4 regions of the Neobacillus sp. BP17 genome follow, and region 1 is predicted to be linked to each of the others. Evidence: a T-box and tRNA genes for the amino acid it is inferred to sense, from the RefSeq annotation. Region 1 holds a T-box; the other regions hold tRNA genes.
The links. The T-box of region 1 lies ahead of argS (arginine--tRNA ligase). A T-box ahead of a tRNA ligase gene usually reads a tRNA of that ligase, here a tRNA-Arg.

Region 1 (7,157 bases):
TCCCAGTGATAGAAATCGATGGGGGTCTTCAAGTGGCATCAGATGAAAAATGGTTGTCCTTTGCCATTACCCAGTTGATGACCAATGCCCTGCGCTATACCGTTGAGGAGAATCGTAAAATATACTTTCATGGCTATAAGCGTGGAATAAATACTGTTTTAGAAATCCGTGATGAAGGAGTCGGGATTCCCCAAAGCGACTTACCCCGTGTCTTTGATCCCTACTTTACAGGTGAAAATGGCCGCAACTTTCAAGAATCGACCGGAATGGGCCTCCATCTCACCAAGCAAATCTGTGAAAAACTCGGTCATTACATCGAAATCGAATCCATCGTCAATCAAGGAACCACCGTGCGCATTATTTTCTAATGGCGTTTTTTTTTGATGCCATTAATGGTATCAATTTATGGATTCAATTTATGGTGTCATTTATGGTGTCAGGCACCGTCTGTGGACACTTTCCTGTTTTGTCCTTTTGGGGCGGACGCTCGGATGGATGGTTATCTATCTTACTGCACAATTTTTTCAACCTTACAATTGTGTAAGATAGTTGTAAGTTTACGACATGGAAGCGGGGGCTGATATCTAGGTAAAATGAGGGTACGAATAAAACAGGGAGTGAAATTGGATGTCGATTTTAGATGTGAGACATTTAGAAAAGATTTATGAGGGGAAAGTGGCGCATAAAGCCATTGAAAATATAAATTTTACGGTTGAAAAGGGTGAATTTGTTGGAATCATGGGGCCGTCTGGTAGTGGGAAAACCACACTCTTGAACCTTATTGCCACAATCGACCGGCCAACTGCCGGGGACATCTTTATAAATGGGAAAAACCCCCATGTGCTCAATCGAAAGGAAACTGCGCTATTTAGACGCCATGAGCTAGGGTTTGTTTTTCAGCATTTTAATTTACTAGATACGTTAACTGTAGAGGAAAATATCGTTCTACCGCTCACACTTGATGGTGAAAGTGTGAAGGAAATGGACCAAAAACTCAATCAGGTAGCAAAGAAATTAGGGATTGACCCAATCCTGAAAAAACGCACCTATGAAATTTCAGGCGGTCAAATGCAGCGGACGGCCATCGCCCGTGCCATCATTCATCAGCCAGCGCTTATTTTGGCGGATGAACCAACAGGGAACCTGGATTCAAAATCAGCAAAGGATGTCATGGAGACACTGACTGCAATCAACAAGGAAGATGGCGCTACCACATTAATGGTCACACACGATGCTGTCGCCGCAAGCTATTGTCACCGTGTCATTTTTATTAAGGATGGACAACTATATAACGAAATCTACCGCGGTGATAACCGCCAGGCATTCTTCCAAAAGATTATTGATATGCTTGCGTTGTTAGGAGGGGACAGCCGTGACCTTTCCACAGTTCGTTTATAGAAATGTGGTCCGTAATAAACGGACCTACGCAGCCTACTTCTTAAGCAGTGCTTTTTCGGTCATGATCTTTTTTATTTACGCCCTATATATCTTTCATCCAGATATTAAAAAGGGTGTAACTTCGGCGCTTGCTGTTGAATTAATGACGGCTGCTGAAGTAATTATGTACGTGTTTTCCTTCCTGTTTGTACTATACTCTGTCAGCACGTTTCTAAAATCACGGAAACGTGAATTTGGAATTTTAATGATGCATGGCATGACAAAGGGCCAGTTAAATCTTATGGTGTTTTTAGAGAATATGATAATTGGGGTTGGAGCGATTATTATAGGAATTGGGGCTGGAATGATTACGGGGAAACTCTTTCTTATGATTGGCTCCAAAATGATTGGAATTCCCCCCTTGTCATTTTATTTTTCTGAAAAAGCACTCTTGCTCACTGTCGGCGCCTTTTTAATCCTTTTCCTTTGTATATCGTTATTTACAACCATTCTTGTCAGAGTAAATAAATTAATTGATTTATTTCAGGCAGGGGAAAAGCCGAAAAAAGAACCCAAGGTATCGGTCTTCTTATCAATTTTCTCAGCAATTTTGCTCATAGTCAGTTATTATTTAGCCGCAACAGCAACCATGCTGACATTAATTTTCAGAGTTCTGCCTGTAATTGGAATGACAATTGTTGGCACCTACTTTTTCTATACTCAGCTATCGGTATGGGTTACAAAACTACTTCAAAAAAATCGTTTCTTGTATTGGAAAAAAACGAATTTAGTGACGTTCTCCAGTCTGGCCTATCGTTTGAAGGATAATGCACGGATGTTTTTCATGGTAACGATTGTTTCAACGGTGGCATTTTGTGCGGTAGGGACGCTTGCCTCGATGAATGTAATGATTAAACAACTCGACGTAGAATTTCCCGCTGAAATTAGTTATCTTGCAAAAGATGATCAACCAGTTCACCAGCAAAATTTACAGCAAATTGAAGCGGAATTAAAGGAAAAGAATATCAATTACACAACGAATCAGATCCTGATTAAATACGTAGCTGTTGCTTCTTCAACAGATAAATATGCACGAGAAAAAATCCCGGTCGTTTCTTTCTCGGATTATAAAAAAATTGCAGCAGCAGCTGGTTACGAATTTGATGAAAAGCGGCTTGTCGGAAATGAAACGCTAGAAATGCGTACATCGATTTTTAGTAACTTGGAAGAAGTAACCCATACCTTAAAACAGGATCAGATAAGACTTACTCATGACCAGCCCACTAAACACATCGTTTTTCCCAACCAGTTGCTTCATGGTCAGGGGATCGTGGTCGGTGATGGGTTGTTTGACAGGCTTACACCCGTGAATACCGAAACCTTTACGGGCTTTTACACAAAGGAACTAAAAAAAACAACAGGGATGGCAGAAAATCTAGTCAGGAACGGTACCTCTATGTCGTTAGAACATGTTCCTTACTCGATCACGGTCAGCGGAACTTTATACGAACTACAAATGGGTATGTATAAGATGATGTTATTCGTTGCTTTATTAATTGGTGCAGTATTCTTTATCGCGGCAGGAAGCTTTCTATATTTCAGGCTTTATGCAGATTTGGATTACGACAGGCGCCAATATCTGACCATTACAAAGGTAGGATTAACCGATCGTGAACTAAATAAAATTGTTACTCAGCAGCTGGCCTTGCTTTTTTTCGTGCCAATTGTAGTAGCCTTTGTTCATAGTGGGTTCGCCTTTATGGCATTACAAAGCTTTTATAAATTATCGATCGCAAAAGACATGATTATCGTTCTAGCTGGTTTCTTACTGGCACAATTCATTTATTTCTTTTTGATTCGCTACCGATATTTACGGAACCTGAAAAAATCATTAATTTAGAACAAAACCCATCTGATTCTATAAATTAGATGGGTTTTGTTAAATATAATTCGATCTATTTATTCTATAATGAATAAGGGAAATTTTCTATATTTAATCGATCCGCAATTTCCTGATTTAGGAGTCTGTCTGCATGTTAATGGAGAGATTGAAGTAGAATGGAACTTATGGTATATTTGAAGAAAATGACCGAAAAACTAAAATGGTCAGTGGAGGTTGACATGGCAACCGATCGAAGAAAGCTGATTGTAGAAGCAGCAACGAAATCCTTCTCCTTGTTTGGCTATAAAGCAACAACAATGGATCAAGTCGCAAAGTTGGCCAATGTAGGGAAAGGGACGATTTACACCTTTTTTAAAAATAAAGAAGAATTATTCGAAGAGATTATTTCCACTTTGGTAAAGGAAATGATTGCGGAAGCAGAATCAGTTATCCAACCAGATTTACCCTTTACTGAAAACGTGCATCGGGCGCTTTATCGTTTATTAGAATTTCGCTCCCAGCACCAATTGATGATCAAGATGGTGCAAGAGGAAACGGAAATGGGGACTTTAGCGGTTTCAGAAATGCTGCAGCATGTGGAGGATGAAATTATTGCTTACTTAAAGCTGAAAATCGATGCGGCCATCATGAAAGGGGCCATCCCGGCAGCCAATACTGAAATCACTAGCTTTCTGTTGTTAAAAATGTATATTGCTTTAGTTTCAGACTGGGAGAAGCATCATCAGCCGTTAAGCTCTGAACAAATTGCGGAAATTATGAAGGTGTTTTTAGTAAAAGGTCTGTCCACATAAAAAAGACTTGTCTGTATCCATACAAGTCTTTAGCTATGGGGCGTCACTAGTGTGGCGCTCCGTATACTTATTTTATAAGATAAAGATTCTTTGAAGCAGCGGCCATTTTTGGTGCATTCTTACGGTTGCCAGTGAATTCTTCCATTAAACTTAAAAAAGTTCCGAAAAGGTAATTGACTACGGAACCAGCGAGGATTCCAAATCCAAGTGCGGTTAAAAAATACGCAGTGTTGTAACCGTTTACAAATTGACCGAACAAAATGAGAATGATTCCTAAACTGCTTCCGAAGATAGCTGTTTTCTTAAATGTAAAAATACTCTTTAAGTGTTTTTCCTGCATCATCATCAACTCCCTGTAAGAATATTCTATCAATTGTCACAGAATTGTCAAACTTTTTTTGAAAATTTTATTTTTTAAATTTTGTGTATTGACTTCTGTATTAGACACTCAGATTGGAAAAGGGGCCAAATAAATTTGACCCCGGGCATTATTTCTTTGCTAGGTTTTCTTGTGCCATCTTTACCAATTCGCGGACCATGCTGCCGCCCAGCCGGCCGCCTACTTTCCCTGCCTGCTCTGAGGTGAGTTGGCCGTTATAACCTTTTTTCAATGGAACCCCCACCTCTTGTGCTGCTTCAAATTTCGCATCCTCCGGGTTACCGGTATTTGCGACTTTCGCCTTCAACGCATCTAAGCCAGTTCGCGCCTCTGGAACAAGGATTTTATTTCTTCTTCTCGCCATTAAAATCCCTCCTTTACGTTAGGATTTCCCGAATGTAAAAAATAATCAATAATCACTGGAAAAACCCATATTAATCCAGTATAATAACTGATAATAAATTCGGAAAAAATCAATGAAAAAGAGAGTAGTTATCTATGATGGTCCAGCGATTCAGGGGTGGTGTGAGCCTGAAACAGAATAGATAATGAAGCGCACTTTTGAGATGCATGCTTGAAGGTAAAGTAGGGTATGCCGGAGGATCCTCCGTTACAAAGGAAAGCTGGTTCTTAATTGAACAATTAGAGTGGTACCGCGGGATTCTAAACTCTCGTCTCTTTTAGTAGAGACGGGAGTTTTTTGTTTTTTATAAAGAAAATAGGAGGTCAAATCAAATGAATTTTAAACAAGAGCTGGCATCTATCTTACTTGATTTGCTTGGCCAAGAGATGACACTGAAAGACTTGGAACTGATGATCGAAAAGCCCAAAAACCAGGAGCACGGGGATTTAGCTTTTCCTTGCTTTACGTTAGCGAAGCTAAGAAGAAAATCCCCCAATCTGATTGCCGAAGAATTATGTGAAAAAATTCAATCCCCCATTTTTGAAAAAGTGACTGTGGTTGGGGCATATCTTAATTTCTTTTTAAACAAAAAGACAGCTTCCGAAAAAGTTGTAGAAGATATCCTCACACAAAAGGGGAAGTATGGTGCGCTGACGTTTGGGAACGGCGGGGCTGTCACGATTGACATGTCCTCTCCTAATATTGCAAAACCCTTCTCAATGGGGCACTTGCGTTCAACTGTAATCGGCAATTCACTCGCACTAATTGTAGAGAAATGCGGTTATAAACCCCTTAAAATTAATCATCTGGGTGACTGGGGGACGCAGTTCGGGAAGTTAATCACGGCCTATCAATTATGGGGAGATGCCGACAAGGTTAAAGCAAATCCGATTAAGGAATTATTGTCCCTTTATATTAAATTTCATGAAGAAGCCGAGAGCAACCCTTCTCTTGAAGATCAAGGACGGAGTTGGTTTAAGAAACTGGAAGACGGAGACGCGCAAGCATTAGAGCTTTGGAAATGGTTCCGTGATGAGTCATTAAAAGAGTTTTCCAGAATATATGAGCTAATGAACGTTGAATTTGATTCATATGCAGGTGAGGCCTTTTATAACGACAAAATGGATCGCGTCGTTCAACTTCTAGAGGAAAAGCATTTACTCGTTGAGTCCGAGCAGGCACAAGTGGTCGAACTAAATGAAGAACAACTTCCGCCATGCCTTATTAAAAAGTCGGATGGGGCCACCTTGTATGCGACCCGTGATTTAGCTGCGGCTCTTTATCGACAGGAGGAGTATCAATTTGTTCAATCCTTATATGTCGTAGGCCATGAACAAAGTCTTCATTTTAAACAGTTAATCGCAGTGTTATCAAAGATGGGTTATGATTGGTCGAAACTAATGCACCATATTCCCTTTGGCATGATGCTAAAAGACGGAAAGAAAATGTCGACGAGAAAAGGGAAGGTTGTTTTATTAGAAGAAGTTTTAAATGAATCGATTGCAATGGCTCGACATAATATTGAAGAGAAAAATCCTAATCTTGCTAACAAAGATAAGGTAGCTAAACAAGTGGGAGTTGGCGCGGTTATTTTCCATGACTTAAAGAATAACCGAATGAACGATATTGAATTTTCGTTAGAAGAGATGCTTCGCTTTGAAGGTGAAACAGGTCCTTATGTCCAATATACTTATGCACGGGCATGTTCCATTTTACGAAAAGCCACTGTGAAGACTGAGTATAAGGCTGCAACCTACACCAACTCATGGGAGAAGGAATGGAAGGTAACCAGCCTCTTAATGGAATTCGCTCCTGCGGTTCAAAGAGCCTGTACCAACTTCGATCCGTCCCAAGTGGCAAAATACATTATTGATCTGGCACAAGCGTTCAATAAATATTATGCGGAAGTAAAAATCCTCGAGGACAGCGCAGAGCAGCAGGGCCGGTTAGCGCTAGTCTTTGCGGTAACGGAAGTTTTAAAAGAGGGGTTACGGTTGTTAGGATTGGAAGCCCCTGATGAAATGTAGGATAATCAATTTGAGCTTCAGCTAAGCAATTGAAAGGGAGGCAAAAAGATGAGTGAATTATTATTTAAGCATTTTGAGCTTACACGAGGAAAATTTGTTAACTTTGTAGGGGATCTAGAAGAAGGGATCGCCGGCATTCAGCCCAATGGATTTAATAATACGCTCCATTGGCATGTGGGTCATGTTCTCACAGTAGCCGAGCAATTTATGTTTGGCTTTCCGAAAAAATCAACTCAGCTGCCAGCGAGCTATATGCAGTTATTTGCCACAGGAACGA
Region 2 (7,157 bases), 610 kb from region 1:
CCCGTTCATGGGTGATGGCGTGCCTTTTGTAGAATGAACCGGCGAGTTACGATCCCATGCAAGGTTAAGTTGAAGAGACGGAGCCGCAGCGAAAGCGAGTCTGAATAGGGCGAATTGAGTATGTGGTCGTAGACCCGAAACCAGGTGATCTACCCATGTCCAGGGTGAAGTCCAGGTAACACTGGATGGAGGCCCGAACCCACGCACGTTGAAAAGTGCGGGGATGAGGTGTGGGTAGCGGAGAAATTCCAATCGAACTTGGAGATAGCTGGTTCTCTCCGAAATAGCTTTAGGGCTAGCCTCACGTAGTAAGAGTCTTGGAGGTAGAGCACTGTTTGGACTAGGGGCCCTCATCGGGTTACCGAATTCAGACAAACTCCGAATGCCAAAGACTTATCCGTGGGAGTCAGACTGCGAGTGATAAGATCCGTAGTCAAAAGGGAAACAGCCCAGACCACCAGCTAAGGTCCCAAAGTATACGTTAAGTGGAAAAGGATGTGGAGTTGCTTAGACAACCAGGATGTTGGCTTAGAAGCAGCCACCATTTAAAGAGTGCGTAATAGCTCACTGGTCGAGTGACTCTGCGCCGAAAATGTACCGGGGCTAAACGTATCACCGAAGCTGTGGATTGACATCTACGATGTCAGTGGTAGGAGAGCGTTCTAAGGGCGTTGAAGCTAGACCGTAAGGACTGGTGGAGCGCTTAGAAGTGAGAATGCCGGTATGAGTAGCGAAAGATGAGTGAGAATCTCATCCACCGAATGCCTAAGGTTTCCTGAGGAAGGCTCGTCCGCTCAGGGTTAGTCGGGACCTAAGCCGAGGCCGAAAGGCGTAGGCGATGGATAACAGGTTGATATTCCTGTACCACCTCTTTATCGTTTGAGCAATGGGGGGACGCAGGAGGATAGGGTAAGCGCGCTGTTGGATATGCGCGTCTAAGCAGTTAGGCTGAGAGGTAGGCAAATCCGCCTCTCACATAAGGCTGAGCTGTGACAGCGAGGGAAATTTAGTACCGAAGTTCCTGATTCCACACTGCCAAGAAAAGCCTCTAGCGAGATAAAAGGTGCCCGTACCGCAAACCGACACAGGTAGGCGAGGAGAGAATCCTAAGGTGAGCGAGAGAACTCTCGTTAAGGAACTCGGCAAAATGACCCCGTAACTTCGGGAGAAGGGGTGCTTTTTGAGGTGAATAGCCTCGAAGAGCCGCAGTGAATAGGCCCAGGCGACTGTTTAGCAAAAACACAGGTCTCTGCGAAGCCGCAAGGCGAAGTATAGGGGCTGACGCCTGCCCGGTGCTGGAAGGTTAAGAGGAGGGGTTAGCGCAAGCGAAGCTCTGAATCGAAGCCCCAGTAAACGGCGGCCGTAACTATAACGGTCCTAAGGTAGCGAAATTCCTTGTCGGGTAAGTTCCGACCCGCACGAAAGGCGTAACGATCTGGGCACTGTCTCAACGAGAGACTCGGTGAAATTATAGTACCTGTGAAGATGCAGGTTACCCGCGACAGGACGGAAAGACCCCGTGGAGCTTTACTGTAGCCTGATATTGAATTTTGGTACAGCTTGTACAGGATAGGTAGGAGCCTGAGAAGCCGGAGCGCTAGCTTCGGTGGAGGCGTCGGTGGGATACTACCCTGGCTGTATTGAAATTCTAACCCGCACCCCTCATCGGGGTGGGAGACAGTGTCAGGTGGGCAGTTTGACTGGGGCGGTCGCCTCCTAAAAAGTAACGGAGGCGCCCAAAGGTTCCCTCAGAATGGTTGGAAATCATTCGCAGAGTGTAAAGGCACAAGGGAGCTTGACTGCGAGACCTACAAGTCGAGCAGGGACGAAAGTCGGGCTTAGTGATCCGGTGGTTCCGCATGGAAGGGCCATCGCTCAACGGATAAAAGCTACCCCGGGGATAACAGGCTTATCTCCCCCAAGAGTCCACATCGACGGGGAGGTTTGGCACCTCGATGTCGGCTCATCGCATCCTGGGGCTGTAGTCGGTCCCAAGGGTTGGGCTGTTCGCCCATTAAAGCGGTACGCGAGCTGGGTTCAGAACGTCGTGAGACAGTTCGGTCCCTATCCGTCGTGGGCGCAGGAAATTTGAGAGGAGCTGTCCTTAGTACGAGAGGACCGGGATGGACGCACCGCTGGTGTACCAGTTGTTCTGCCAAGAGCATCGCTGGGTAGCTATGTGCGGACGGGATAAGTGCTGAAAGCATCTAAGCATGAAGCCCCCCTCAAGATGAGATTTCCCATAGCGCAAGCTAGTAAGAACCCTGAAAGATGATCAGGTTGATAGGTCAGAGGTGGAAGCGTGGTAACATGTGGAGCTGACTGATACTAATCGTTCGAGGACTTATCCTAATTTTAAGGTGAACTCTGAGTTTACAAACTTCTTCAGCATTATCTAGTTTTGAGGGAATGATACCTCAAACAAAATAGTCTGGCAGCAATGGCGAGAAGGTCACACCCGTTCCCATACCGAACACGGAAGTTAAGCTTCTCAGCGCCGATGGTAGTTGGGACACGCGTCCCTGTGAGAGTAGGACGTTGCCAGGCAAGCCCTATCGGGTTATTTTTTTGTCAAAATATAATCTGGCCCCTTGGTCAAGTGGTTAAGACACCTCCCTTTCACGGAGGTAACACGGGTTCGAATCCCGTAGGGGTCACCAAAGTTTTTTCACGATAGTGAAAATAAGTATCATTGATTTGGAGGATTAGCTCAGCTGGGAGAGCATCTGCCTTACAAGCAGAGGGTCGGCGGTTCGATCCCGTCATCCTCCACCATATCTATCTTTCAAAGATTATGCCGGGGTAGCTCAATTGGTAGAGCAACTGACTTGTAATCAGTAGGTTGGGGGTTCAAGTCCTCTCGCCGGCACCATTAGTACGAGCCATTAGCTCAGTTGGTAGAGCATCTGACTTTTAATCAGAGGGTCGAAGGTTCGAGTCCTTCATGGCTCACTTTTAAAAATAATTGCGGAAGTAGTTCAGTGGTAGAACACCACCTTGCCAAGGTGGGGGTCGCGGGTTCGAATCCCGTCTTCCGCTCCAACATACGCCGGGGTGGCGGAACTGGCAGACGCACAGGACTTAAAATCCTGCGGTAGGTGACTACCGTACCGGTTCGATTCCGGTCCTCGGCACCATTAAGTGAATTAAATTCATTTGCGCCCTTAGCTCAGCTGGATAGAGTGTTTGACTACGAATCAAAAGGTCGGGAGTTCGAATCTCTCAGGGCGCATTTTACGGGAAGTAGCTCAGCTTGGTAGAGCACTTGGTTTGGGACCAAGGGGTCGCAGGTTCGAATCCTGTCTTCCCGACCATTCTTTAATTTTATAACGGGGTCTTAGCTCAGCTGGGAGAGCGCCTGCTTTGCACGCAGGAGGTCAGGGGTTCGATCCCCCTAGACTCCACTTATTCGGAGGAATACCCAAGTTTGGCTGAAGGGATCGGTCTTGAAAACCGACAGGCGGGTCATACCGCGCGGGGGTTCGAATCCCTCTTCCTCCTCCATTATCTTTATATATTGTTGTCGCGGGGTGGAGCACGTTCGAATATGCTACTTCGAATAAATCTACAGCGCAACGATTGAGCCGCTGCTTGAATAAGCTTTCTGAAATCGGGGCGGTCGTTATACTAAGAGCATGTGAAAACTTCAATTTTTTATTATCGTCGCGGGGTGGAGCAGTCCGGTAGCTCGTCGGGCTCATAACCCGAAGGTCGCAGGTTCAAATCCTGTCCCCGCAATTAAGTTATTTTCAAGCTATGCTTGAAAATACTCTGGTCCGGTAGTTCAGTTGGTTAGAATGCCTGCCTGTCACGCAGGAGGTCGCGGGTTCGAGTCCCGTCCGGACCGCCATTTTTATCTCAGTAGTTAATCTACTGTTTTTTATACATATTTTTAGGCTCAGTAGCTCAGTCGGTAGAGCAAAGGACTGAAAATCCTTGTGTCGGCGGTTCGATTCCGTCCTGAGCCATTTTTCATTTATATGGAGGGGTAGCGAAGTGGCTAAACGCGGCGGACTGTAAATCCGCTCCCTCAGGGTTCGGCGGTTCGAATCCGTCCCCCTCCACCATTATGGCGGTTGTGGCGAAGTGGTTAACGCATCGGATTGTGGTTCCGACATTCGTGGGTTCGATTCCCATCAGCCGCCCCATTTGATCTAGTGTTTGGGCAGCATAGCCAAGTGGTAAGGCCGAGGTCTGCAAAACCTCTATCCCCGGTTCAAATCCGGGTGTTGCCTCCAAATTTTTATATGCGGGTGTAGTTTAGTGGTAAAACCTCAGCCTTCCAAGCTGATGTTGTGAGTTCGATTCTCATCACCCGCTCCAAATTGGGCCTATAGCTCAGCTGGTTAGAGCGCACGCCTGATAAGCGTGAGGTCGATGGTTCGAGTCCATTTAGGCCCACTATATATTATTCCGCAGTAGCTCAGTGGTAGAGCTATCGGCTGTTAACCGATCGGTCGTAGGTTCGAGTCCTACCTGCGGAGCCATTTTTTTTTAACTAATCAACTTTCATTTAATAACAACCACCTTTAAAAAGTAACCATTTTTTGAAGGTGGTTTTTTTATGCCTTTCTCGGTTATAACTGAATGTTGATTTTACTGTGTTTGAACAATAAGCGGAAAAATTCCTTTTAAATTGCGAAATTCCCATATTTTCTCGATAATAAGGGAAGTTTTTCCGTCTAAATGATTCAAATCGTTGGATTTTGCCTTATTTAGAGCAGTTAAGCGGAATTTCTCCGCTTATATTGGCTTCGTAAGCCGCCTCTATATACAATAAGCGGAATTTCTCCGCTTATATCAGCTTCGTAAGCTTCCTCTAAATACATTAGGTCGGAATTTCTTTCTCATACCTACACGAAACTCACTAATAAGTTCATATAAAAAAAGCCAGCATATCAGCTGACTTTTTCACGCAAATTAGATTAACTTCAAACCACTTACAAAGATTAATACAGCAACTACGGTTCGCAGCGGTCTTGTTGGAACCTTTGCCGAAATGCTGCTGCCAATCAGTACTCCTGGAATCGAGCCCATAAGTAAATTCCCCACGAGCATATAGTTAACATTTCCATAACCGATATGAAGCATCCCTGCTACTGTAACCAAAAGAAACGCGTGAGTGATATCCGTACCGACCATCTCTGATGTTTTCATTCGATAAAGATAAATCATTGCCACAGCGAATAAAGAGCCTGATCCTAAAGAAGTGAGTCCAACGATAAAGCCAAAAAGGCAGCCAATTAAAATGGTTAGTGTTTTCTTTTCACTCAAAGGCTTCATTTGCCAACGATTGGGCCTTAATTTTTTCTCTACAAACGTTCTGATAATGATAGCTAGTGAGACAAATATCAATATATAACCGAGGGAATGCCTAATAATCTGTTCTTGATTGTGGTAATACGCTTCAAAATAGTGAAGGGAGCCAATCGCAATGACTGCACTAGGGATACTTCCCATCGCTAAATACTTCACCATCTGAACATTAACTGTTTTTTGCCGCCAGTGTTGAACAAGTCCGAATAGCTTTGTGATTGAATTATAAACAAGGTCTGTACCGACAGCAATGGAAGGATTGACCCCAATTAAAATTAAAACCGGGGTTAACAGTGCTGCTCCGCCGACTCCAGTCAACCCTACCAAAAAACCAACAAGTAAACCCATCAACGTAATCCCTATACTCATATCCGCACGCCCAATCAATTCCTAGTATTTATATAGGATTATATACATTTATGCGCGTCTTGTAAATAACTAACTGATTATTAGATTCTGATAATTATAACAATAGATTAGTAGATCACAGAATTGGTGATCGAATACAAGCATAAAAAAACTATGCTGTAAATTCAGCATAGTTTTAATAGTTATGATATGTAACGACTTCTTATGAAAATCCTCCGCCCATTATTAGCGCAACCCCTAATAAAATGACTAAGAGTAAGGCGATATATCCGATTATACTAATAATCGTAATAATCCAACCGATTACCTTTCGATCTGTTTTAATTAAGTAAATCCCTAAGGCAATCGCACCAAAAATGAAACCGAGAATTCCCCAAAGGACGGGGCTTTTACCATACTTACGAGAATCGATAACTAAATAAATGGTGATCACTATGTTTAAAAGCAATCCAAATGAACCTTCCAAAATACACTCCCCTTACGTTCAAAATTATATTCTAAAAATAAATTATACCAGAAAATTTTAACTAAATTGGAGACTTTTATTAAAAGAAACATCTTGAAGGATCTTGGGTCATATTTCAGCATTAGTAGAGCAGCTACACCGATTAATTTATGCTTACTTGTTTTTAATATGTTGCTTATTCCTGGAAGTTGTTATTCTTCATAAAAATGGTTATTCAGCAATGACAAATTTTGTAGAATAGAGGGATATTTCCTGCGGAATTTTTAAGCGAGGTTCGACAGACTTCACGTAGCTTTAGTGAGGGGAATTCGCTATTTTCAAGACTCTTGTCTGCTTCAATCAAACGATTGATTAGTTGAGAAATTTGGGGATGCTGGTGGAGGTTTGTCATGAATAAGAACTGGACACATGCAAGGACAAACCCAAAAGGCTTGTCCTTGGTAAGAAGACCGACACTAGGTAAAATTTCAAAAACAGGTAGGTAATGAACGAGCTCACTAATCCCTCACTATCTTTTTCAACTTTTCCCGAGCCCCGCTGCGCCAACTTTTCACGGCTGAGGGGGAGACATTTTCTAGCTCAGCGATTTCCTTGATCGATAGTTGATCACGGACGGTGTACAGGAGCCATTTCTGTTGGTTCGGTGTCAGTGATACACAGTAGGTCAACAGTGTTTCCTTCTGAAGTGGGTCATCAGAATGGGAATCCTCAACAAGGTCCCAGAACTCCTCGCCTGGGTGTACATTTCGTTCATGATCTTGGTGTGCTTTTTTTAACTCCATGAGAAGGCAGCCTTTGATGTAGGTGTAGGCATAATTGGTGAAGCTCCCTTTGTTAGGATCGAAGCGTTGGCTTGCTTCCCAAAGGCCAATGAGACTGTGCTGATAGAATTCATCATGGTTTTTGTAAAGATGGAGCGAGTTTATGATCTTGTGGAGCATGGGCTGGTACTGGTCGACTAATTGTTCAAAGCTTTCCAAGGGAGAGTCCTTTCAGAAAGCGCGCT
Region 3 (7,157 bases), 1.3 Mb from region 1:
AACGCGAAGAACCTTACCAGGTCTTGACATCCTCTGACACTCCTAGAGATAGGATTTTCCCCTTCGGGGGACAGAGTGACAGGTGGTGCATGGTTGTCGTCAGCTCGTGTCGTGAGATGTTGGGTTAAGTCCCGCAACGAGCGCAACCCTTGATCTTAGTTGCCAGCATTCAGTTGGGCACTCTAAGGTGACTGCCGGTGACAAACCGGAGGAAGGTGGGGATGACGTCAAATCATCATGCCCCTTATGACCTGGGCTACACACGTGCTACAATGGATGGTACAAAGGGCTGCAAGACCGCGAGGTTTAGCCAATCCCATAAAACCATTCTCAGTTCGGATTGCAGGCTGCAACTCGCCTGCATGAAGCCGGAATCGCTAGTAATCGCGGATCAGCATGCCGCGGTGAATACGTTCCCGGGCCTTGTACACACCGCCCGTCACACCACGAGAGTTTGTAACACCCGAAGTCGGTGGGGTAACCGTAAGGAGCCAGCCGCCTAAGGTGGGACAGATGATTGGGGTGAAGTCGTAACAAGGTAGCCGTATCGGAAGGTGCGGCTGGATCACCTCCTTTCTAAGGATAATAGGAAAAGCGGAGGCGACTGTTCAACTTCGACAGACGTTGGAGAGCCGGCACTGCAAATCCCGGTTTTGGATTTGCGGGGACGGATCGAAACGGCCGAGAAGTTAGGAGCCGAAGCTAGACAAGCTGGACCTGTGAGCCAGACAAAACAGTTTGTTCGCGATCTTTGTTTGTTTAGTTTTGAGAGTGCAATTCTCTCAAATTATTCGTTCTTTGAAAACTAGATAATCGTAATGAAGAAGCAAAGTAAACATCGAGTCATCGCCATTTTAGTTTTCTCTCTTATGAATTTAAGAGAATAACCTTTTAGGTTAAGTTAGAAAGGGCGCACGGTGAATGCCTTGGCACTAGGAGCCGATGAAGGACGGGACTAACACCGATATGCTTCGGGGAGCTGTAAGTAAGCTTTGATCCGGAGATTTCCGAATGGGGGAACCCACTGTTCGTAATGGAACAGTATCTTTACCTGAATACATAGGGTATGGAAGGCATACCCGGGGAACTGAAACATCTAAGTACCCGGAGGAAGAGAAAGCAAACGCGATTCCCTGAGTAGCGGCGAGCGAAACGGGACATAGCCCAAACCAAGAGGCTGGCCTCTTGGGGTTGTAGGACACTCAACATGGAGTTACAAAGGAACGGGGTAGATGAAGCGGCCTGGAAAGGTCCGTCAAAGAAGGTAAAAACCCTGTAGTCGAAACTTCGTTCCCTCCTGAGTGGATCCTGAGTACGGCCGGACACGTGAAATCCGGTCGGAAGCAGGGAGGACCATCTCCCAAGGCTAAATACTCCCTAGTGACCGATAGTGAACCAGTACCGTGAGGGAAAGGTGAAAAGCACCCCGGAAGGGGAGTGAAATAGTTCCTGAAACCGTGTGCCTACAAGTAGTCAGAGCCCGTTCATGGGTGATGGCGTGCCTTTTGTAGAATGAACCGGCGAGTTACGATCCCATGCAAGGTTAAGTTGAAGAGACGGAGCCGCAGCGAAAGCGAGTCTGAATAGGGCGAATTGAGTATGTGGTCGTAGACCCGAAACCAGGTGATCTACCCATGTCCAGGGTGAAGTCCAGGTAACACTGGATGGAGGCCCGAACCCACGCACGTTGAAAAGTGCGGGGATGAGGTGTGGGTAGCGGAGAAATTCCAATCGAACTTGGAGATAGCTGGTTCTCTCCGAAATAGCTTTAGGGCTAGCCTCACGTAGTAAGAGTCTTGGAGGTAGAGCACTGTTTGGACTAGGGGCCCTCATCGGGTTACCGAATTCAGACAAACTCCGAATGCCAAAGACTTATCCGTGGGAGTCAGACTGCGAGTGATAAGATCCGTAGTCAAAAGGGAAACAGCCCAGACCACCAGCTAAGGTCCCAAAGTATACGTTAAGTGGAAAAGGATGTGGAGTTGCTTAGACAACCAGGATGTTGGCTTAGAAGCAGCCACCATTTAAAGAGTGCGTAATAGCTCACTGGTCGAGTGACTCTGCGCCGAAAATGTACCGGGGCTAAACGTATCACCGAAGCTGTGGATTGACATCTACGATGTCAGTGGTAGGAGAGCGTTCTAAGGGCGTTGAAGCTAGACTGTAAGGACTGGTGGAGCGCTTAGAAGTGAGAATGCCGGTATGAGTAGCGAAAGATGAGTGAGAATCTCATCCACCGAATGCCTAAGGTTTCCTGAGGAAGGCTCGTCCGCTCAGGGTTAGTCGGGACCTAAGCCGAGGCCGAAAGGCGTAGGCGATGGATAACAGGTTGATATTCCTGTACCACCTCTTTATCGTTTGAGCAATGGGGGGACGCAGGAGGATAGGGTAAGCGCGCTGTTGGATATGCGCGTCTAAGCAGTTAGGCTGAGAGGTAGGCAAATCCGCCTCTCGCAAAGGCTGAGCTGTGACAGCGAGGGAAATTTAGTACCGAAGTTCCTGATTCCACACTGCCAAGAAAAGCCTCTAGCGAGATAAAAGGTGCCCGTACCGCAAACCGACACAGGTAGGCGAGGAGAGAATCCTAAGGTGAGCGAGAGAACTCTCGTTAAGGAACTCGGCAAAATGACCCCGTAACTTCGGGAGAAGGGGTGCTTTTTGAGGTGAATAGCCTCGAAGAGCCGCAGTGAATAGGCCCAGGCGACTGTTTAGCAAAAACACAGGTCTCTGCGAAGCCGCAAGGCGAAGTATAGGGGCTGACGCCTGCCCGGTGCTGGAAGGTTAAGAGGAGGGGTTAGCTGCTAAGCGAAGCTCTGAATCGAAGCCCCAGTAAACGGCGGCCGTAACTATAACGGTCCTAAGGTAGCGAAATTCCTTGTCGGGTAAGTTCCGACCCGCACGAAAGGCGTAACGATCTGGGCACTGTCTCAACGAGAGACTCGGTGAAATTATAGTACCTGTGAAGATGCAGGTTACCCGCGACAGGACGGAAAGACCCCGTGGAGCTTTACTGTAGCCTGATATTGAATTTTGGTACAGCTTGTACAGGATAGGTAGGAGCCTGAGAAGCCGGAGCGCTAGCTTCGGTGGAGGCGTCGGTGGGATACTACCCTGGCTGTATTGAAATTCTAACCCGCACCCCTGATCGGGGTGGGAGACAGTGTCAGGTGGGCAGTTTGACTGGGGCGGTCGCCTCCTAAAAAGTAACGGAGGCGCCCAAAGGTTCCCTCAGAATGGTTGGAAATCATTCGCAGAGTGTAAAGGCACAAGGGAGCTTGACTGCGAGACCTACAAGTCGAGCAGGGACGAAAGTCGGGCTTAGTGATCCGGTGGTTCCGCATGGAAGGGCCATCGCTCAACGGATAAAAGCTACCCCGGGGATAACAGGCTTATCTCCCCCAAGAGTCCACATCGACGGGGAGGTTTGGCACCTCGATGTCGGCTCATCGCATCCTGGGGCTGTAGTCGGTCCCAAGGGTTGGGCTGTTCGCCCATTAAAGCGGTACGCGAGCTGGGTTCAGAACGTCGTGAGACAGTTCGGTCCCTATCCGTCGTGGGCGCAGGAAATTTGAGAGGAGCTGTCCTTAGTACGAGAGGACCGGGATGGACGCACCGCTGGTGTACCAGTTGTTCTGCCAAGAGCATCGCTGGGTAGCTATGTGCGGACGGGATAAGTGCTGAAAGCATCTAAGCATGAAGCCCCCCTCAAGATGAGATTTCCCATAGCGCAAGCTAGTAAGAACCCTGAAAGATGATCAGGTTGATAGGTCAGAGGTGGAAGCGTGGTAACATGTGGAGCTGACTGATACTAATCGTTCGAGGACTTAACCAATTTTAAGGTGATCTCTGAGTTTACAATCTTCTTCTGCATTATCTAGTTTTGAGGGAATGAAAAAAATTAATTTTCCTCTTGAAAAATATGAAAAAGACATTATAATAAAATAGTGTCGAATATATGGTCTGGCAATTATGGCGAGAAGGTCACACCCGTTCCCATACCGAACACGGAAGTTAAGCTTCTCAGCGCCGATGGTAGTTGGGACACGCGTCCCTGTGAGAGTAGGACGTTGCCAGGCTGTAAAAATGGAGGATTAGCTCAGCTGGGAGAGCATCTGCCTTACAAGCAGAGGGTCGGCGGTTCGATCCCGTCATCCTCCACCATATTTTCTTTAATACTTTTCCATACTATTTGCCGGGGTAGCTCAATTGGTAGAGCAACTGACTTGTAATCAGTAGGTTGGGGGTTCAAGTCCTCTCGCCGGCACCATTTGTATGAGCCATTAGCTCAGTTGGTAGAGCATCTGACTTTTAATCAGAGGGTCGAAGGTTCGAGTCCTTCATGGCTCACCATTTAAATGAATATGCGGGTGTGGCGGAATTGGCAGACGCACCAGACTTAGGATCTGGCGCCGCAAGGCGTGGGGGTTCGACTCCCTTCACCCGCACCAAGTTTTTTTACGAAGTAAAATAAACAAAGTTGTTTGCAATAGCAAAATAACTTCCCTTGATATGCGGAAGTAGTTCAGTGGTAGAACACCACCTTGCCAAGGTGGGGGTCGCGGGTTCGAATCCCGTCTTCCGCTCTCTACTAATGCCGGGGTGGCGGAACTGGCAGACGCACAGGACTTAAAATCCTGCGGTAGGTGACTACCGTACCGGTTCGATTCCGGTCCTCGGCACCATTTAAGTTAATTAAATTCATATGCGCCCTTAGCTCAGCTGGATAGAGTGTTTGACTACGAATCAAAAGGTCGGGAGTTCGAATCTCTCAGGGCGCACTTTTACGGGAAGTAGCTCAGCTTGGTAGAGCACTTGGTTTGGGACCAAGGGGTCGCAGGTTCGAATCCTGTCTTCCCGACCATGCTTCTTATAATCAATGGGGTCTTAGCTCAGCTGGGAGAGCGCCTGCTTTGCACGCAGGAGGTCAGGGGTTCGATCCCCCTAGACTCCACCAATAATTTTACATGATAGTATGGCGGTGTAGCTCAGCTGGCTAGAGCGTACGGTTCATACCCGTAAGGTCGGGGGTTCGATCCCCTCCGCCGCTACCAAATATTATCTAAACTTGGACCTTTAGCTCAGCTGGTTAGAGCAGACGGCTCATAACCGTCCGGTCGTAGGTTCGAGTCCTACAAGGTCCACCATTAGTTTTATATTTAATTTGGAGGAATACCCAAGTTTGGCTGAAGGGATCGGTCTTGAAAACCGACAGGCGGGTCATACCGCGCGGGGGTTCGAATCCCTCTTCCTCCTCCATAAATATTATAACTTATTTCTATTGTCGCGGGGTGGAGCACGTTCGAATATGCTTCTTCGAATCATCCTCAGCGCAACGATTGAGCTGCTTCTCGAATAAGCTTTCTGAAATCGAGGCGGTTAGAAACAAGATATGGAGCATGCTCCAAAATTAATAATTTCTATTGTCGCGGGGTGGAGCAGTCTGGTAGCTCGTCGGGCTCATAACCCGAAGGTCGCAGGTTCAAATCCTGTCCCCGCAATTGGTCTGGTAGTTCAGTTGGTTAGAATGCCTGCCTGTCACGCAGGAGGTCGCGGGTTCGAGTCCCGTCCAGACCGCCATATGTTGGCTCAGTAGCTCAGTCGGTAGAGCAAAGGACTGAAAATCCTTGTGTCGGCGGTTCGATTCCGTCCTGAGCCACCATTTTTGTTTTAAAACAATATTATTATGGCGATTGTGGCGAAGTGGTTAACGCATCGGATTGTGGTTCCGACATTCGTGGGTTCGATTCCCATCAGTCGCCCCATAATAAATTATTATATGCGGGTGTAGTTTAGTGGTAAAACCTCAGCCTTCCAAGCTGATGTTGTGAGTTCGATTCTCATCACCCGCTCCAATATGGGCCTATAGCTCAGCTGGTTAGAGCGCACGCCTGATAAGCGTGAGGTCGATGGTTCGAGTCCATTTAGGCCCACCATATATTGTTCCGCAGTAGCTCAGTGGTAGAGCTATCGGCTGTTAACCGATCGGTCGTAGGTTCGAGTCCTACCTGCGGAGCCAAACGGGGAAGTACTCAAGTGGCTGAAGAGGCGCCCCTGCTAAGGGTGTAGGTCGGGTAACCGGCGCGAGGGTTCAAATCCCTCCTTCTCCGCCATATCTTATGGCCCCTTGGTCAAGCGGTTAAGACACCTCCCTTTCACGGAGGTAACACGGGTTCGAGTCCCGTAGGGGTCATACGAAAAGACTGATAACAATTAAGTTATCAGTCTTTTTTTGTGTGTAAAATTCTTTTAAAAGATAGCTAAACTAATTTAATCTCTAGGCTGCAAGCTTAAAGTGATTGACGACTGTAAGGGTGGACCAAGGCCGCTTTAGGTAGCCAATCAAGTCGATTGACGCCCAAATGGAGAAAAGGCCATTTTATGCAGTCTATAATTGTTATTGTCAACTCTAATAGGAAAAAAGCAGTAAAATGTTTACCACAATTCAATCATCCTTAAAGAGAACCCGTGAAATAATCTCTCCATATTATATTTTCCCTTTTGAAAATTCTCATCTAATTCTTGTATCTTCTAACCAAATTTACCCAAATACGAGTCCCATATACTAACATATCTTACTACTCTAAAATTATATCAAAATAATAATTTCGATTCTAATTTCCAAAAAATACGTTGATAACGCTTACATCTATGCGATTTAGACATATTTTGAATTAAAATTAAAATAACTTTTTGTGAAAAAAATTAAAAAAATTTTTATAATATTTTGGCGATTAATGATAGATATATTGTGGAATGATGTCGAAATGTGAGGAATGTTGTGTTTTGATAGGAAAATATATCGATTATTGTCAGAAAAGATAAAAAAGTATTATGAGAAATATTGATTAAATACACTTATAATTGGACTTTGAAATACATATTTTCATTGAGGATGAGGAGAGCCATGACAGTGAATACGTTTTTTCCGACTGACTATCAGTTGCATTTATTTCATGAAGGAAATTATTTTCAAAGTCATCAGCTTTTTGGCGCTCATATCTTTAAGAATTCCGATAAAATTTATACACGATTTTGCGTATGGGCCCCTAATGCTTCTGCAGTTAGGCTAACGGGGGATTTTAATAACTGGAATGGTAAAGGGTATGAATTGCAAAGGGTTAACGATGAAGGAGTATGGATTCTAATTGTAAACAGGG
Region 4 (7,157 bases), 2.2 Mb from region 1:
AAAGTACATTAATGCAACGCCACTCAATAAAAGTGCAAAAGCAATTGGCATCCCAAGAGCCATCGTCCCAAGCAGAGAACCTAAAAACACACCAATCATGCTTGTTTTCCCTCCTTTATCAAGTCTTTTTCGTGGAAATCAATCATTTCTTCAGAATCATTAATTAGCACTAATTCTTCATCCGTCAGTTTATTAGTTAAGAGTTTAATAAGATTATTGATTAATATTAACCCCATTGAAATACTGACTAAAATCCCTGTCCCGTAAACAGTAGCCAGCGGAAGACCTGTTGCAGGAGCTTTGCTATGTAAATTGATCAAGGTCATTTTCCAGCTTCCATCAAGGACCAAATAAAGAACATATAGCATTAATAAATCACTGATAACCAGTGCTACCTTTTTCAATCCGGTTGGCAAACGTTTTACAAGCATATCAACTCCAAGATGCTCTTTATCCTTAAAAGCACCTATCGCCCCTAAAAAGGTTAGCCAGACAAATAAATAGCGGGATATTTCCTCTGACCATGTTATGCCTGAATTAAAGAAGTAACGTAAGACAACATTTCCAAAAACAAGAATGACCATTAAGGAAAGAGCAAACGCCATAAAAATGTTCAACATCGTTTCCAAGTATTTTGATAACTTTTCCATCTTCCTCCCGCCTTTCTCTATAAAGAAGAGCTTTAAGAAAGGGTGTGCCTTTCTATTGCTCATCCTTAATGCGTTTTACCAAATCTTCTGCCCAGTCATTTTCCTTATAGATATCTTTATATAAAGGCTCGGCAGCCTTCTCCATTTCTTTTACAAATTTATCAGATGGAGTATTAAACTTTATATTGTTTTCTTCAAGGAATTTTTTATCATCTTCATAGCTTTTTTCCATTAGTTCAAATTCATAATCTGCATATTCCTTGGAAGCATCTTCGATAATTTTTTGCTGTTCTTTTGTTAAGCTGTTATAAAACTTGCTGTTAATAATGAAAATATTAGGGCTAAACATATGTTTTGACTCTAAAACATCCGACTGCACTTCATACCATCCAGAAGCCCTCAAAGTTGCAATTGGGTTATCCTGGCCATCAACAACCTTTTGTTCAAGCGCTGTAAATACTTCTGATATAGGAAGCGGACTGACATTTGCGCCAAGAAGTTTTCCGAGAGTAATATAGTTAGGGATGTTTGGCATTCTTAATCGTAGTCCATCAAAATCATCCTGACTCTTAATTGGCTTGTTTGAAGAAAACATACGGAAACCATTTGCACTCCAGGCGAGCGGTTTCACACCATGTTGTTTTTCAAGATCTGCTGTTAGTTCTTTACCAATTTCTCCATTTAGAACTTTTTTGACATGCTCATAATCTTTAAAGAGGAATGGCCATTCTGGAACACCCATTTTTGGGATGTCAGCTTGCATAATTAAGCCCGGAATGCCCATTTCAATTGTCCCGTTACGAACACCATCATAAAATTCCTTTTCCGCTCCAAGCGTACTATTTGGGTATATTTGAACCTTTAGGCTTCCTTTTGATTCTTCTTCAACAATCTTTTTGAACTTTTCTCTTAAAGCAACGTTTTGCGGATGGTTTTCAGCAAAATAATTTGCCACTTTTATTGTTTTAGCCGGTCCGGCTGAAGCTTCATTGGAAGACGATTTTTCTGTTGCTCCCCCGCAAGCCGAAAGAAGTAAAGAAGCACTAAGAATTACACCAGTCGCTACTGAAAATAACTTTTTCATTTAATCGCTCATCCCCCAATTAAAATGGTTTTTGTTTTTTGAAAGCGGTATCATTTATATTTAAAAAAATTTATCACCACCTTTAGTTTTATATTATAAAACTTAGTTTTCATAATAGGACTAAAAACAAGAGACAAAATTAGTCTCGGCGTTTTATATTATAAAACTAGATATAACTATTTAAAACTCTAACATCATCTTAATCTTTAACTTTCCGAATTGTCAATATTTTAATTTTCTTTATTTTTAGAAATTTTATAAAACAATTGTAAAGCGCCATACAATTCCTATAAAAAGGAAAATATTTCCTTAGATTATACCCCCAATTTTAAAAGTATAAACAAATTTTCTAACCCGAATATAATTTAAAAATTGTAAATGAATAGTTTGTGACATGTAACATTTCACATTTCATATTTCACAAGGTAATGTTAGAATAAAATAAATAATCAGTCAATTCTTTTTTATTGTCTTTTTTGTAATTTACTTTCACACAAGAAATTGACTACAAGTATATAATTCCCCTATAATTTATTAATAGTGTGACATGTTACATGTTAGGTATTGCAAATTACCTATGAATTTTGGGAGGTTAATTTACTATAATGATTGATACTTCTGCTCTTGCAACACAAGTATATAAAGAACTTCGAAATGAAATTATTTGCGGGATTTTTTCACCTGGAGAAAAATTGGATATCATTGAATTAGCAAATAAATATGGAGTAAGTCGATCACCTGTAAAAGAAGCGGTAAATCAATTGGTACATGATGGGTTAGTCGAAATATTTCCAAGAAAAGGAACATACATCACCCAATTACGTTTCAAAGATTGTATGGAGGCTCTCGATGCTCGATTTATGGTTGAAACATGGGCGGCAGCACAAGCTATTGAGCATTTATCAGATGAACAGATAGAAGATATGAAACAAATAATTGAAAAAATGGATTCACTATTGAGAGTACAGCCCTTTTCTTATGAGTCTTACAGTAAACTAGATAAGGAGTTCCATCAATTATTGGTGCAATATGCTAGGAATCATAAGGTTCAAAACATTTATGACAGTATTAACCCTATAATTTCACTAGCACGAGTTGGGTACAGTGAAGTTTTTGAAAATAGCTTAAAAAGACACAAAGATCATCATAATATGTTTGAAGCATTAAAAAATCGTGACCTCTCCTCCTTAATTGAAGCATTGCAACAACATAAGCGTTCCTTAGAAGAGGACATAAGGTTACATTGGAATGAACAATTATTTGGACCTATTGAAGAATCAAATTAGAAGCTGCAAAGTTTGTTTTCTATGGTGACCGACAAAACCGAAGAAAGCTCAGAAACATTGATATATCAACATTTCTGAACTTTCTTTTCATAAAATGAACTTGAACTCAAAAAGTTCTATTGTGCTATTTAAATAATGTTATTCGTTTGTTAATTAGATAGGTACTAGTATACTTACCTGTATTTCTTTGAATATATAAATTCTGTAATCGGAACTGTAACAAAAGTAATACCCACCACTATAACCAGTGGATAATTATCAATTTCATTGAAACTGCCTGTCCCTTCAGAAATAAACAATATTAAACCAGATAAAATCATGAGAACATAATAACCTATTTTGGCACTTTGGGTTTCAATATGCCTGTCTAATTCATCTTTCTCGCCACCACCTTCATGATGGCCCCAATTAAGCAAATTAAAAAAATAGCTTAACGCTAGAAAACTAAAGAAAATACCAGCTGCATCTATAGTTCCATAACTAACCCATTTGTATAAGGTAAATCCTACAATGGATAGAAAAACAATAAAGACTAAAATAACGATAATACTTTTGGTTTTATTCATTCCTTTTTCCCCCAATCTCAGAGATAAATAAATCTTCCATGGCGACTCCCAATGTCCTTGCGATATCAAATGCTAACTGCAAACTTGGGTCATATTTATTGTTCTCGATAGCGTTAATCGTTTGCCTGCTTACATTGCATAATTCTGCTAACTTCCCTTGAGAAAGACTGCTTTTTTCTCTGTACTCCTTAATTCTATTTTCCATTCACTATGCCACCTTTAGATTTTATAAGGTGTAAAAGGTTTTTTACATCTTGATTATAAAATATGATAAATGGGGTGTCAAAGATATTTTACACTTTAAAATGCCTTATCGATATTTACCCCCACCAGTGAACACGATTTGAAATAATTTTGTCATGAAGGAAACAGCAAAGAATAACTTAAAGACAAACAAAAAACGCCTACTTACATTACTGTAAATAGACGTTCAAAACGTTGATATAACTCAATTCTACTGCTAATTGACGATAAGAAAAAGTAATAAAATAAAGATACCGGTGATCGGGGTCGAACCGATACTCCTCACGGAACACGATTTTGAGTCGTGCGCGTCTGCCAATTCCGCCACACCGGCATAATTAAAGAATCCATAGATAAAACTATGATATTTTGTGAGTAATATTTAACAGGGGCAGTAGGAATCGAACCCACACTGAAGGTTTTGGAGACCTTAGTTCTACCTTTAAACTATGCCCCTAAATGGTGGAGGGGGACGGATTCGAACCGCCGAACCCGGAGGGAGCGGATTTACAGTCCGCCGCGTTTAGCCACTTCGCTACCCCTCCACATATAAAAAACAAATGATAAAACTGGAGGAGGAAGAGGGATTCGAACCCCCGCGCGGTGTTACCCGCCTGTCGGTTTTCAAGACCGATCCCTTCAGCCAAACTTGGGTATTCCTCCATTATAATAATTAAAAAATCTTAATTGGTAGCGGCGGAGGGGATCGAACCCCCGACCTTACGGGTATGAACCGTACGCTCTAGCCAGCTGAGCTACACCGCCATAATATTGTCTTTAAAGTAATTGGTGGAGTCTAGGGGGATCGAACCCCTGACCTCCTGCGTGCAAAGCAGGCGCTCTCCCAGCTGAGCTAAGACCCCAAAAGTTATAAGAAGAATGGTCGGGAAGACAGGATTCGAACCTGCGACCCCTTGGTCCCAAACCAAGTGCTCTACCAAGCTGAGCTACTTCCCGATAAAAAATGCGCCCTGAGAGATTCGAACTCCCGACCTTTTGATTCGTAGTCAAACACTCTATCCAGCTGAGCTAAGGGCGCAAATGAATTTAATTATTTTGTGGTGCCGAGGACCGGAATCGAACCGGTACGGTAGTCACCTACCGCAGGATTTTAAGTCCTGTGCGTCTGCCAGTTCCGCCACCCCGGCAATATCATGGAGCGGAAGACGGGATTCGAACCCGCGACCCCCACCTTGGCAAGGTGGTGTTCTACCACTGAACTACTTCCGCAAAAAACTTGGTGCGGGTGAAGGGAGTCGAACCCCCACGCCTTGCGGCGCCAGATCCTAAGTCTGGTGCGTCTGCCAATTCCGCCACACCCGCATATTATATTAAGTATGCTTCCGCTGATGTAATTCCAATAATTAAGAAGCATGGTGCCGGCGAGAGGACTTGAACCCCCAACCTACTGATTACAAGTCAGTTGCTCTACCAATTGAGCTACCCCGGCATATAGGTTTAAAATTTAAGAAACCGCCTGGCAACGTCCTACTCTCACAGGGACGCGTGTCCCAACTACCATCGGCGCTGAGAAGCTTAACTTCCGTGTTCGGTATGGGAACGGGTGTGACCTTCTCGCCATTGCTGCCAGACTATAAAATTTGAGGCTTCATTCCCTCAAAACTAGATAATGCAGAAGAAGTTTGTAAACTTGAGTTCACCTTAAATGGTTAAGTCCTCGAACGATTAGTATCAGTCAGCTCCACATGTTACCACGCTTCCACCTCTGACCTATCAACCTGATCATCTTTCAGGGTTCTTACTAGCTTGCGCTATGGGAAATCTCATCTTGAGGGGGGCTTCATGCTTAGATGCTTTCAGCACTTATCCCGTCCGCACATAGCTACCCAGCGATGCTCTTGGCAGAACAACTGGTACACCAGCGGTGCGTCCATCCCGGTCCTCTCGTACTAAGGACAGCTCCTCTCAAATTTCCTGCGCCCACGACGGATAGGGACCGAACTGTCTCACGACGTTCTGAACCCAGCTCGCGTACCGCTTTAATGGGCGAACAGCCCAACCCTTGGGACCGACTACAGCCCCAGGATGCGATGAGCCGACATCGAGGTGCCAAACCTCCCCGTCGATGTGGACTCTTGGGGGAGATAAGCCTGTTATCCCCGGGGTAGCTTTTATCCGTTGAGCGATGGCCCTTCCATGCGGAACCACCGGATCACTAAGCCCGACTTTCGTCCCTGCTCGACTTGTAGGTCTCGCAGTCAAGCTCCCTTGTGCCTTTACACTCTGCGAATGATTTCCAACCATTCTGAGGGAACCTTTGGGCGCCTCCGTTACTTTTTAGGAGGCGACCGCCCCAGTCAAACTGCCCACCTGACACTGTCTCCCACCCCGATGAGGGGTGCGGGTTAGAATTTCAATACAGCCAGGGTAGTATCCCACCGACGCCTCCACCGAAGCTAGCGCTCCGGTTTCTCAGGCTCCTACCTATCCTGTACAAGCTGTACCAAAATTCAATATCAGGCTACAGTAAAGCTCCACGGGGTCTTTCCGTCCTGTCGCGGGTAACCTGCATCTTCACAGGTACTATAATTTCACCGAGTCTCTCGTTGAGACAGTGCCCAGATCGTTACGCCTTTCGTGCGGGTCGGAACTTACCCGACAAGGAATTTCGCTACCTTAGGACCGTTATAGTTACGGCCGCCGTTTACTGGGGCTTCGATTCAGAGCTTCGCTTGCGCTAACCCCTCCTCTTAACCTTCCAGCACCGGGCAGGCGTCAGCCCCTATACTTCGCCTTGCGGCTTCGCAGAGACCTGTGTTTTTGCTAAACAGTCGCCTGGGCCTATTCACTGCGGCTCTTCGAGGCTATTCACCTCAAAAAGCACCCCTTCTCCCGAAGTTACGGGGTCATTTTGCCGAGTTCCTTAACGAGAGTTCTCTCGCTCACCTTAGGATTCTCTCCTCGCCTACCTGTGTCGGTTTGCGGTACGGGCACCTTTTATCTCGCTAGAGGCTTTTCTTGGCAGTGTGGAATCAGGAACTTCGGTACTAAATTTCCCTCGCTATCACAGCTCAGCCTTATGTGAGAGGCGGATTTGCCTACCTCTCAGCCTAACTGCTTAGACGCGCATATCCAACAGCGCGCTTACCCTATCCTCCTGCGTCCCCCCATTGCTCAAACGATAAAGAGGTGGTACAGGAATATCAACCTGTTATCCATCGCCTACGCCTTTCGGCCTCGGCTTAGGTCCCGACTAACCCTGAGCGGACGAGCCTTCCTCAGGAAACCTTAGGCATTCGGTGGATGAGATTCTCACTCATCTTTCGCTACTCATACCGGCATTCTCACTTCTAAGCGCTCCACCAGT

Region 2: it has a tRNA-Arg gene. The T-box ahead of argS (arginine--tRNA ligase) is inferred to sense a tRNA for this amino acid. The anticodon was not compared.
Region 3: it has a tRNA-Arg gene. The T-box ahead of argS (arginine--tRNA ligase) is inferred to sense a tRNA for this amino acid. The anticodon was not compared.
Region 4: it has a tRNA-Arg gene. The T-box ahead of argS (arginine--tRNA ligase) is inferred to sense a tRNA for this amino acid. The anticodon was not compared.

Annotation. Positions count from the first base shown of each region.
Region 1 is NZ_CM184198.1:199,667-206,823, forward strand. It holds gene AC4QJR_RS01080 (ATP-binding protein) at 1-368, shown strand, start outside; gene AC4QJR_RS01085 (ABC transporter ATP-binding protein) at 628-1,398, shown strand; gene AC4QJR_RS01090 (ABC transporter permease) at 1,373-3,277, shown strand; gene AC4QJR_RS01095 (TetR/AcrR family transcriptional regulator) at 3,499-4,071, shown strand; gene AC4QJR_RS01100 (hypothetical protein) at 4,139-4,411, opposite strand; gene AC4QJR_RS01105 (alpha/beta-type small acid-soluble spore protein) at 4,560-4,814, opposite strand; T-box leader at 4,918-5,132, shown strand; gene argS (arginine--tRNA ligase) at 5,186-6,880, shown strand; gene AC4QJR_RS01115 (DinB family protein) at 6,929-7,157, shown strand, end outside.
Region 2 is NZ_CM184198.1:5,336,333-5,343,489, reverse strand. It holds rRNA gene AC4QJR_RS26105 (23S ribosomal RNA) at 1-2,352, shown strand, start outside; rRNA gene rrf (5S ribosomal RNA) at 2,431-2,547, shown strand; tRNA gene AC4QJR_RS26095 (tRNA-Glu) at 2,586-2,660, shown strand; tRNA gene AC4QJR_RS26090 (tRNA-Val) at 2,700-2,775, shown strand; tRNA gene AC4QJR_RS26085 (tRNA-Thr) at 2,797-2,872, shown strand; tRNA gene AC4QJR_RS26080 (tRNA-Lys) at 2,880-2,952, shown strand; tRNA gene AC4QJR_RS26075 (tRNA-Gly) at 2,968-3,042, shown strand; tRNA gene AC4QJR_RS26070 (tRNA-Leu) at 3,049-3,137, shown strand; tRNA gene AC4QJR_RS26065 (tRNA-Arg) at 3,159-3,232, shown strand; tRNA gene AC4QJR_RS26060 (tRNA-Pro) at 3,238-3,314, shown strand; tRNA gene AC4QJR_RS26055 (tRNA-Ala) at 3,332-3,404, shown strand; tRNA gene AC4QJR_RS26050 (tRNA-Ser) at 3,412-3,504, shown strand; tRNA gene AC4QJR_RS26045 (tRNA-Met) at 3,665-3,738, shown strand; tRNA gene AC4QJR_RS26040 (tRNA-Asp) at 3,774-3,850, shown strand; tRNA gene AC4QJR_RS26035 (tRNA-Phe) at 3,896-3,968, shown strand; tRNA gene AC4QJR_RS26030 (tRNA-Tyr) at 3,983-4,067, shown strand; tRNA gene AC4QJR_RS26025 (tRNA-His) at 4,073-4,148, shown strand; tRNA gene AC4QJR_RS26020 (tRNA-Cys) at 4,165-4,238, shown strand; tRNA gene AC4QJR_RS26015 (tRNA-Gly) at 4,250-4,323, shown strand; tRNA gene AC4QJR_RS26010 (tRNA-Ile) at 4,328-4,401, shown strand; tRNA gene AC4QJR_RS26005 (tRNA-Asn) at 4,413-4,487, shown strand; gene AC4QJR_RS26000 (sulfite exporter TauE/SafE family protein) at 4,921-5,685, opposite strand; gene AC4QJR_RS25995 (hypothetical protein) at 5,888-6,151, opposite strand; gene AC4QJR_RS25990 (sigma-70 family RNA polymerase sigma factor) at 6,649-7,131, opposite strand.
Region 3 is NZ_CM184198.1:4,611,937-4,619,093, reverse strand. It holds rRNA gene AC4QJR_RS22665 (16S ribosomal RNA) at 1-576, shown strand, start outside; rRNA gene AC4QJR_RS22660 (23S ribosomal RNA) at 895-3,832, shown strand; rRNA gene rrf (5S ribosomal RNA) at 3,960-4,076, shown strand; tRNA gene AC4QJR_RS22650 (tRNA-Val) at 4,086-4,161, shown strand; tRNA gene AC4QJR_RS22645 (tRNA-Thr) at 4,192-4,267, shown strand; tRNA gene AC4QJR_RS22640 (tRNA-Lys) at 4,275-4,350, shown strand; tRNA gene AC4QJR_RS22635 (tRNA-Leu) at 4,364-4,448, shown strand; tRNA gene AC4QJR_RS22630 (tRNA-Gly) at 4,512-4,583, shown strand; tRNA gene AC4QJR_RS22625 (tRNA-Leu) at 4,594-4,682, shown strand; tRNA gene AC4QJR_RS22620 (tRNA-Arg) at 4,705-4,778, shown strand; tRNA gene AC4QJR_RS22615 (tRNA-Pro) at 4,785-4,861, shown strand; tRNA gene AC4QJR_RS22610 (tRNA-Ala) at 4,879-4,954, shown strand; tRNA gene AC4QJR_RS22605 (tRNA-Met) at 4,975-5,051, shown strand; tRNA gene AC4QJR_RS22600 (tRNA-Ile) at 5,068-5,144, shown strand; tRNA gene AC4QJR_RS22595 (tRNA-Ser) at 5,164-5,256, shown strand; tRNA gene AC4QJR_RS22590 (tRNA-Met) at 5,425-5,498, shown strand; tRNA gene AC4QJR_RS22585 (tRNA-Asp) at 5,501-5,577, shown strand; tRNA gene AC4QJR_RS22580 (tRNA-Phe) at 5,584-5,659, shown strand; tRNA gene AC4QJR_RS22575 (tRNA-His) at 5,687-5,762, shown strand; tRNA gene AC4QJR_RS22570 (tRNA-Gly) at 5,779-5,852, shown strand; tRNA gene AC4QJR_RS22565 (tRNA-Ile) at 5,857-5,933, shown strand; tRNA gene AC4QJR_RS22560 (tRNA-Asn) at 5,942-6,016, shown strand; tRNA gene AC4QJR_RS22555 (tRNA-Ser) at 6,020-6,110, shown strand; tRNA gene AC4QJR_RS22550 (tRNA-Glu) at 6,119-6,190, shown strand; gene glgB (1,4-alpha-glucan branching protein GlgB) at 6,905-7,157, shown strand, end outside.
Region 4 is NZ_CM184198.1:3,755,247-3,762,403, forward strand. It holds gene AC4QJR_RS18085 (TRAP transporter large permease subunit) at 1-99, opposite strand, end outside; gene AC4QJR_RS18090 (TRAP transporter small permease) at 96-650, opposite strand; gene AC4QJR_RS18095 (TRAP transporter substrate-binding protein) at 703-1,734, opposite strand; gene AC4QJR_RS18100 (GntR family transcriptional regulator) at 2,340-3,020, shown strand; gene AC4QJR_RS18105 (DUF2178 domain-containing protein) at 3,194-3,586, opposite strand; gene AC4QJR_RS18110 (helix-turn-helix transcriptional regulator) at 3,579-3,791, opposite strand; tRNA gene AC4QJR_RS18115 (tRNA-Leu) at 4,082-4,163, opposite strand; tRNA gene AC4QJR_RS18120 (tRNA-Trp) at 4,216-4,286, opposite strand; tRNA gene AC4QJR_RS18125 (tRNA-Tyr) at 4,290-4,374, opposite strand; tRNA gene AC4QJR_RS18130 (tRNA-Ser) at 4,400-4,492, opposite strand; tRNA gene AC4QJR_RS18135 (tRNA-Met) at 4,518-4,594, opposite strand; tRNA gene AC4QJR_RS18140 (tRNA-Ala) at 4,617-4,692, opposite strand; tRNA gene AC4QJR_RS18145 (tRNA-Pro) at 4,710-4,786, opposite strand; tRNA gene AC4QJR_RS18150 (tRNA-Arg) at 4,795-4,868, opposite strand; tRNA gene AC4QJR_RS18155 (tRNA-Leu) at 4,889-4,977, opposite strand; tRNA gene AC4QJR_RS18160 (tRNA-Gly) at 4,985-5,059, opposite strand; tRNA gene AC4QJR_RS18165 (tRNA-Leu) at 5,068-5,152, opposite strand; tRNA gene AC4QJR_RS18170 (tRNA-Thr) at 5,204-5,279, opposite strand; rRNA gene rrf (5S ribosomal RNA) at 5,305-5,421, opposite strand; rRNA gene AC4QJR_RS18180 (23S ribosomal RNA) at 5,496-7,157, opposite strand, start outside.